Regions from separate parts of the Streptomyces sp. NPDC087440 genome, predicted to be linked through region 2. Evidence: riboswitches for the same ligand, from Rfam matches in the RefSeq annotation. Region 2 holds a riboswitch; the other holds the start of a gene.

Region 1 (4,186 bases), on a different contig from region 2:
GCCCGCCTCCATGCCCTTGTCGCGGAGCTGGACGATGTCGACGCCGGAGGAGAGCACGGCGTCGAGGAAGGCGGGGAGGTCCCCGCGCTCCTTGCGGGCGTCCGTGCACAGGTAGAGGCGGGCGTCGGCGAGCAGCTCGCTGGGCGTGGGCATGGTGCGGTTCCCCCCGTGGTGGTGCCGGGGGTGCTCCCCCGCGTGGTGGTGGCGGGGGTCGCCCCCCGTCGGTCTGTGGCGGGTGTGCGGTCCGCGCGGGGCGGACCGCACACCGCCTCGGTGTGGTGCGGCCTCGTCAGAGGGCGAGCGCCTGGGCGCGGCGCTTCACCTCCGTGCCGCGATTCTCGCTCAGGGCCTGCGCGGGGGTGCCGGGCAGGGTCGGGTCGGCGGTGAAGAGCCACTCCAGCATCTCCTCGTTGGAGAAGCCGTCGTCCTTCAGGACCGTCAGGAGCCCGGGCAGGCCCTTGACGATCTGGTTTCCGTCGATGAAGGGGGCGGGCACCTGGAGCGAACGGTTCTCACCGCGTCGTACGGCGATGAGCTGGCCGTCCTTCACCAGCTGCCGCACCTTCGTCACCTCCAGGTCGAGCATCTCCGCGATGTCGGGGAGGTAGAGCCAGGCGGGGACGAGGGCGTCGATCTTTGCGTCAATCTCGGTCACAGGACAAGCGTGCCATCCGGGACCGACAACCGGCACCCGGGCCCGGTCCGCGCGGGACTTCCCCTACGGATTCCGTACGGGCCCGGGGGCGCCCTCACGGATTCCGTACGGCCGACTTCAGCGGTACGGCCGGGTCCGCGGCCCGCACCGCGTCCAGTGCCGCACCCGCCTCCACCAGCTTGCGCCCCTGCGCCAGGTCGCGCGGGCGGCCGACGGCAAGGAGTGCCACCAGTGCCCCCTCGCGCAGCCAGCACACCGACCAGGAGGGCGAGGAGGGGTCGCCGCGCCAGATCATCTCGTCGGCGTCCGCGTGGTGGCCGACGTACTGCACGAAGCGGCCGAACTGCTCGGACCAGAAGTAGGGCACCGGGTCGTAGGGCTGCGGCGCGGCGTCCATGACGTGGGCGGCGACGGTGCGCGGCCCCTGGAGGGCGTTGTCCCAGTGGTGCACGAGCAGACGCGCACCGTAGCGGTGCGAGGGGAAGGAGGCGCAGTCGCCGACGGCGTACACGTCGGGCGCGGAGGTGCGCAGGTGCTCGTCGGCGGTGATGGACCCGTCCGGGCCCAGCTCGACGCCGGAACCGGCCAGCCAGCCGGTCGTGGGTCTGGCGCCGATGCCGACGACGACCGCGTCGGCGGGGATGCGGCGGCCGTCGGCGAGCAGCACCGCGCCCGGTTCCACCGACGCGACCCGTGCACCGGTGATCAGTTCGGCGCCGCCCTCGGCGTACCACTGCGCCATGGGCACGGCGATCTCGGCGGGCATCGTCCCGGCGAGCGGCCGGTCGGCGGCCTCCACGACGGTGACCGTGCACCCGGCCTCGCGGGCGGCGGTGGTGAACTCCGCGCCGATCCATCCGGCGCCGACGACCACCACGTCGCTCTGTGCGTCCAGCACCGGACGCAGCCGCTGTGCGTCGTCGAGCGTCCTCAAGAGGTGCACGCCGGGGGCGCCGAGGGTGCCGGGGAGGGTGATCGGGTCCGCTCCGGTGGCGATCACCAGGAGGTCGTACGGCACCGGTCCGGTGAGGGTGTCGATCTCGTGGTCGTCCGGGCGCAGGGCGACGACCTCCGAGCCCAGGCGCAGTTCGACGCCGAGCGCCCCGAAGTCGACCTCGAAGGCGGAGCCCTCGGCCTTGCCGAGCAGCACCGCCTTGGACAGCGGCGGCCGGTCGTACGGCGGGTGCGGCTCGGCCCCGATCAGGGTGATCGGGCCGGGGAAGCCCTGCTCCCGCAGGGCGACGGCGGTCTGCACTCCGGCCATGCCCGCGCCGACGACGACGATTCGCTTCTGCTCGCTCACGCGACCACCTTACGTTTCTGACGAGCCGTCAGGAATGCCGGTCCGTGACGGCCGCTTCCGGGCCGCCCGGGACTTCCTCGACGACGCTCGTGCCACTGCCGTCCTGGGACTCCCATGCCCAGCTCTCCTCCAGCCGAACTCGACCGTCGGAAAGGAGTGTGACCTGCGACTGACAATGGCCGGACGATGTCGTCCCGTCGTGCTTCAGCTGGACGTAGCGGAAGTCGAGCCGGTCGCCCTCGCGCGTGCCCACCAGGTGTCCGCGCACGACGTCGCCGCCCGCGTACTCGGCCCAGATCAGCCCGTCCTGCTCGTGGTACGCGAAACGGGTGCGGGTGCCGACCTGCCCCGGCGCCTGGTCGGCGACCGGCGCGAGGAGAAGTCCGTCGAGCGAACGGGGCACGGGACGTACCTCACAGTCTGTTGAACCCAGGGACTAGTCTGGTCACCGTACAAGCACTCACGGGAGCCCGGCGGACCGGGCTGAGAGGGAGGCTGACCAGGCCTCCGACCGTACGAACCTGATCCGGGTCATGCCGGCGAAGGGAGGGGCTGGACGCCCATGCACACGTCTGTCGAACCATCGGCGAAGCCGTACGACGTCCTGGTCGTCGGGGGCGGGATCATCGGCCTGGTGACGGCCTGGCGGGCCGCCCAGCGGGGCCTGCGCGTCGCGCTCGCCGACCCCGAACCAGGAGGCGGCGCCGCCCAGGTGGCCGCCGGGATGCTGGCCGCCGTCACCGAACTGCACTACGGCGAGCAGACCCTGCTCGGTCTCAACCTCGCCTCCGCGCGCCGCTATCCGGACTTCGTCGCCGAGTTGGAGGAGGCGAGTGGACAGGACACCGGCTACCGCGCCTGCGGCACCCTGGCCGTCGCCCTGGACGCCGACGACCGGGCACACCTGCGCGAACTGCACGCCCTGCAACGGCAGTCGGGCCTGGAGTCGGAGTGGCTCAGCGGGCGCGACTGCCGCCGCCTGGAGCCGATGCTGGCGCCCGGCGTGCGCGGCGGGCTGCGGGTGGACGGCGACCACCAGATCGACCCGCGCCGCCTCGCCGCCGCCCTTCTGACGGCCTGCGAGCGCACCGGGGTGGTCCTGCACCGCACGAAGGCCGAACAGCTGTCGGTGGTACGGGAGCGGGCCTCGGGCGCGCTCCTCGCCGACGGCAGCGAGCTCGTCGCCGACCAGGTGGTGCTGGCGGCGGGTTCGCTCAGCGGACGGCTCGCCGGGGTGCCGGACGAGGTGCTGCCGCCCGTTCGCCCGGTGAAGGGGCAGGTGCTGCGGCTCACCGTGCCGCCCACGTACGCCCCGTTCCTGAGCCGGACGGTGCGCGCGGTGGTGCGCGGCAGTCACGTCTACCTGGTGCCCCGCGAGAACGGCGAACTCGTCGTCGGCGCCACCAGCGAGGAACTCGGCTGGGACACCACGGTGACGGCGGGCGGGGTGTACGAGTTGCTGCGCGACGCCCATGAACTCGTCCCCGGCATCACCGAACTCCCGCTCACCGAGACCAGGGCCGGACTGCGCCCCGGCTCCCCCGACAACGCACCGCTGCTGGGGCCCACCCTGCTGCCGGGCCTGGTGCTCGCGACCGGGCACTACCGCAACGGTGTGCTGCTGACACCGGTGACGGGCGACGTCATGGCCACCGTGCTGACGACCGGGCAACTGCCCGACGAGGCGCGCGCCTTCACCCCGCGCCGGTTCACCGCCGCCGCATCGCTTCCCGTACGACAGGAGCAGCCCGCATGAGCACCACCCTGAACGTGTCCGTCAACGGTGAGGGGCGGGCGGTCTCCCCCGGCACCACCCTCGGCGACCTCGTCGCCACGCTCACGCGCGCGCACGCGGGCGTGGCCGCGGCGCTCAACGAGACGGTGGTGCCGCGCGGCCGGTGGGCGGCCACCGCCCTCGGCGACGGCGACCGCGTGGAAGTCCTGACCGCAGTCCAGGGAGGCTGACCACCATGGCCGACGATCTCTTTGTGCTGGGCGGCGTCTCCTTCTCGTCCCGCCTGATCATGGGTACCGGCGGGGCGCCGAGCCTCGACGTCCTGGAGCGTTCGCTGATCGCCTCCGGGACGGAGCTGACGACGGTGGCCATGCGGCGGCTCGATCCGTCCGTGCAGGGCTCCGTGCTGTCCGTACTGGACAAGCTGGGCATCCGGGTCCTGCCGAACACGGCGGGCTGCTACACGGCGGGCGAGGCGGTACTCACCGCGCGG
Region 2 (4,186 bases):
AGCATCGGGGGATGCACATGAACAGCGCTCCGCACCTGCTGGCCGAGGACCGCCCGGAGTTCGAGCGGACCCTCGACGAAGCACTGCGCACCGCGCACGAACGCCCGGAACTCGCCGCGGAGGGCGGGCGGCTGAACAGCGAGCAGCTGCGCACCGCCGCGCTCAACGCCAGGGAAATAATCAACGGTCACGCGCTGACCGAGTACGACCACTACGTGAAGGTGCGCGGTGAGCTGCGCGCGCCCTCCCTGCCCGCCGCCACCCTGCTCGCGCCCGGGGTCGGCGAGAACGCCGAGGCGACCGGCGCCGGTGCGATCGCCGTCGTCGCCGTGCTGACCCCCGTGCTGGCCGGGATCGCCGCCGTGGTGCTGCTGCTCGTCGGCTTCTCGCTGCGGATGCTGAACCCGCCGCCCGCCATCGCCGACGCCCTGTTGACCGCCGGGTGGGTCTTCGGGGCGCTGACCGCGGCGGGGCTGCTGGGCGCGGCGGTGGGCCTGCTGTTCACCGCGCTGCGCAACGGCTCGACCGCCTTCCAGGTCGGCCACCGGGACGCGAGCACGGAGGAGGTCGACCGGGCCAGGGACGCCTGGAAGGAAGCACTCCTGGAGCGGGGCATCGTCCCGTTCCTGCGCGAGGCCCTCGCCAAACCGCCCGACCCGGCCTCCTCCTCGCCCGAACCGCCCCGGCAGTCCGGCCGCATCCCCGGTCTCGGGTACTCACGGCCGGACTTCAGCAGCCCCGGCGACAACAGCAACAACAACGGTCACAGGACCCGCCCCAGCTTCAGCAGCCCGGACTTCTCCAGCCCCGACTACGGCGGCCCGGACCACAAACCAGAGTGATCCGATCCGATACACCGGAGTGATCCGATCCGGTACTACGGGCCGTGGCCGCCGCACGGGGCTACTCCGCGATCGGCAGATACACCCGGTTGCCCGCCGCCGCGAACTCCGCGGACTTCTCCGCCATGCCCGCCTCGATCTCCTCCGCCGTCCCCCCGTGCTCACGGCGGATGTCCTGCGAGATCTTCATCGAGCAGAACTTCGGCCCGCACATGGAGCAGAAGTGCGCCGTCTTCGCGGGCTCGGCGGGAAGCGTCTCGTCGTGGAACTCCCGTGCCGTGTCCGGGTCGAGGGCCAGGTTGAACTGGTCCTCCCAGCGGAACTCGAACCGCGCGTCGCTGAGCGCATCGTCCCACTCCTGCGCACCCGGGTGCCCCTTGGCGAGGTCCGCCGCGTGCGCGGCGATCTTGTACGTGATGACGCCGGTCTTCACGTCGTCCCGGTTGGGCAGCCCCAGGTGCTCCTTGGGCGTCACGTAGCAGAGCATCGCGGTGCCCCACCAGGCGATCATCGCGGCGCCGATGCCGGAGGTGATGTGGTCGTAGGCGGGCGCCACATCGGTCGTCAGCGGGCCGAGCGTGTAGAACGGCGCCTCCTCGCAGATCTCCTGCTGGAGGTCGATGTTCTCCTTGATCTTGTGCATCGGGACGTGTCCCGGGCCCTCGATCATGGTCTGTACGTGGAAACGCTTGGCGATCGTGTTGAGTTCCCCGAGCGTCTTCAACTCCGCGAACTGCGCCTGGTCGTTGGCGTCCGCGATCGACCCCGGCCGCAGCCCGTCGCCGAGGGAGTACGTCACGTCGTAGGAGGCGAGGATCTCGCAGAGCTCCTCGAAGTGCTCGTACAGGAACGACTCCCGGTGGTGCGCCAGGCACCAGGCCGCCATGATCGACCCGCCGCGCGAGACGATGCCGGTCTTGCGGCGCGCGGTCAGCGGAACATACGCCAGGCGCACGCCCGCGTGGACGGTCATGTAGTCCACGCCCTGCTCGGCCTGCTCGATGACTGTGTCCTTGTAGACCTCCCAGGTCAGCTCCTCGGCGCGGCCGTCGACCTTCTCCAGCGCCTGGTAGAGCGGGACCGTGCCGATCGGGACGGGCGCGTTGCGCAGGATCCACTCGCGGGTGGTGTGGATGTTGCGGCCGGTGGACAGGTCCATGACCGTGTCGGCGCCCCACTGGGTCGCCCAGGTCATCTTGTCCACCTCCTCCTCGATGGAGGAAGTGACCGCGGAATTGCCGATGTTGGCGTTCACCTTCACCAGGAACCGCTTGCCGATGATCATCGGCTCGATCTCCGGGTGGTTCACGTTCGCGGGCAGCACCGCCCGACCTGCGGCGATCTCCTCCCGTACAACCTCGGGAGAAACGTTCTCCCGGATCGCCACGTACTCCATCTCGGGGGTGATCTCCCCGCGCCGCGCATACGCGAGCTGCGTCACCGCTACCCCGTCGCGGCCCCTGCGGGGCTGGCGCGGGCGGCCGGGGAAGACCGCGTCGAGGTTCCTGAGGCCCCCGCGCGGGGACGTGTGCTTGATGCCGTCGTCCTCGGGCCGGACCGGACGGCCCGCGTACTCCTCGGTGTCGCCGCGCCCGACGATCCAGTTCTCGCGCAGGGGGGCCAGGCCCCGCCGCACGTCCGTCGCGACGGTCGGGTCGGTGTACGGGCCGGACGTGTCGTACAGCGTCACGTCCTTCCCGTTGGTCAGGTGCACCTGACGGACCGGCACCCGCAGGTCCGGGCGCGATCCCTCGACGTACCCCTTGTGCCAGCCGGGCGTGCGCCCGTCCTGGTCAGAGGCAGGCGTGCGTGCATCCATCGTGGTCATGAGACCTACTCCCTACGCCGGCATTACCCGGTAACAGGTTCAGCGGTCGACGCAGCCGTTTCCGTACGTTCGTGTACGGAGGTCAGCGCCCTCTCAGCCCGGTGCTCCGAGCTCCCGCGTGTGCAAAGGTGCCCCCACGCTAGCGCCATGCCGGGCGCGCTGACCAGAGGGCCCCTGTCGTTCTTGCGATGATCGCCTCGTGACCCCACCACAGCCCCCCTCCCAGCCGACGCCCCCTCAGCCGCCCCCCGCCGCTGGTCATGGGCACGGCCACAGCCACAGTCACGGCCCCGCCGCGCCGGTGTCGAAGCACCTGCGCAAGGTGATCGCGGCCGTGCTGATCCCCTTCGCGACCGCCGTCCTCGTGGGACTGGCGATCCTGTGGCCGGGCGGCGCACCCGCCCACGAGCGCACCGGAGTCGGCTTCGACCGGCAGACCGAGCAGGGCAGGGTCGTCGCCGTCGACACCATCGACTGCAAGGACGCCAACGTCGCCCCGCAGCAGCCCGCACAGGGCGAACAGGCGGCGCAGGGCGATCAGGCGGCGCCCCCGGACAAGGCCACCGCGTGCAAGAAGGCCGGCGTCGAGGTGACCACCGGCGCGAACAAGGGCCGCACCTTCACCGAGATCGTCCAGCCGGAATCCTCCCGGCAGTTGAAGCAGGGTCAGAAGGTCGTCGTCGCGTACGCACCGAACGCCCCGCGCGATCTCCAGTACTCGGTGATCGACGTGGACCGCAAGCTGCCGCTCACCCTGCTCGCCGGGGTCTTCGCCGTCGCGGTGGTCGTCGTCGGCCGGATGAAGGGCGTCATGGCGCTGGTCGCGCTGGTGGCGTCGTTCGCGGTGCTGACCCTGTTCATCCTCCCGGCCATCCTCCAGGGGTCGAATCCCCTGGTCGTGGCGGTGGTCGGGGCGAGCGCCATCATGCTGATCGCCCTGTACGCCTGCCACGGCCTGAACGCGCGCACCTCCGTCGCCGTCATCGGCACGCTGATCTCGCTGCTGCTGATCGGGCTGCTCGGGTCGCTCTTCATCGGCTGGGCGTTCCTGTCGGGCAACATCGACGACAACACCGGCCTGATCCACAGCCTCTATCCGTCGATCGACATGAGCGGCCTGCTCCTCGCGGGCGTCATCATCGGCTCGCTCGGCGTCCTGGACGACGTCACGGTCACCCAGACCTCCGCCGTCTGGGAGCTGCACCAGGCCGACCCGACGATGGGCCCGCGCGCGCTGTACCGGGCGGGCATCCGCATCGGCCGCGACCACATCGCGTCCGTCGTGAACACCCTTGTGCTCGCCTACGCGGGCGCCGCACTGCCCCTGTTGCTGCTGTTCTCCATCGCCCAGTCCAGCGTCGGCACGGTGGCCAACAGCGAGCTGGTCGCGGAGGAGATCGTCCGCACCCTGGTCGGCTCCATCGGTCTGGTGGCCTCGGTGCCGGTCACCACGGCGCTCGCCGCCCTGGTGGTCTCCGCGGACCGCTCGGGCTCCGGTGCTGGTGCTCTTTCCGGC

What was found. A riboswitch is a leader RNA that binds a small molecule or an ion and turns the genes downstream of it on or off. The one in region 2 is predicted to bind thiamine pyrophosphate.
Region 1: it holds a riboswitch for thiamine pyrophosphate, as region 2 does, so the genes downstream of both, thiO (glycine oxidase ThiO) here and thiC (phosphomethylpyrimidine synthase ThiC) in region 2, are expected to answer to the same signal.

Annotation. Positions count from the first base shown of each region.
Region 1 covers NZ_JBIUXN010000018.1:149,836-154,021, reverse strand. Annotated here, with positions in the region: gene thiE (thiamine phosphate synthase) at 1-153, opposite strand, end outside; gene ACIO3O_RS30495 (Rv2175c family DNA-binding protein) at 290-655, opposite strand; gene ACIO3O_RS30490 (NAD(P)/FAD-dependent oxidoreductase) at 750-1,919, opposite strand; gene ACIO3O_RS30485 (hypothetical protein) at 1,987-2,361, opposite strand; TPP riboswitch at 2,411-2,523, shown strand; gene thiO (glycine oxidase ThiO) at 2,521-3,714, shown strand; gene thiS (sulfur carrier protein ThiS) at 3,711-3,923, shown strand; gene ACIO3O_RS30470 (thiazole synthase) at 3,929-4,186, shown strand, end outside.
Region 2 covers NZ_JBIUXN010000014.1:90,578-94,763, reverse strand. Annotated here, with positions in the region: gene ACIO3O_RS25920 (hypothetical protein) at 12-842, shown strand; gene thiC (phosphomethylpyrimidine synthase ThiC) at 904-2,670, opposite strand; TPP riboswitch at 2,663-2,798, opposite strand; gene ACIO3O_RS25910 (YibE/F family protein) at 2,870-4,186, shown strand, end outside.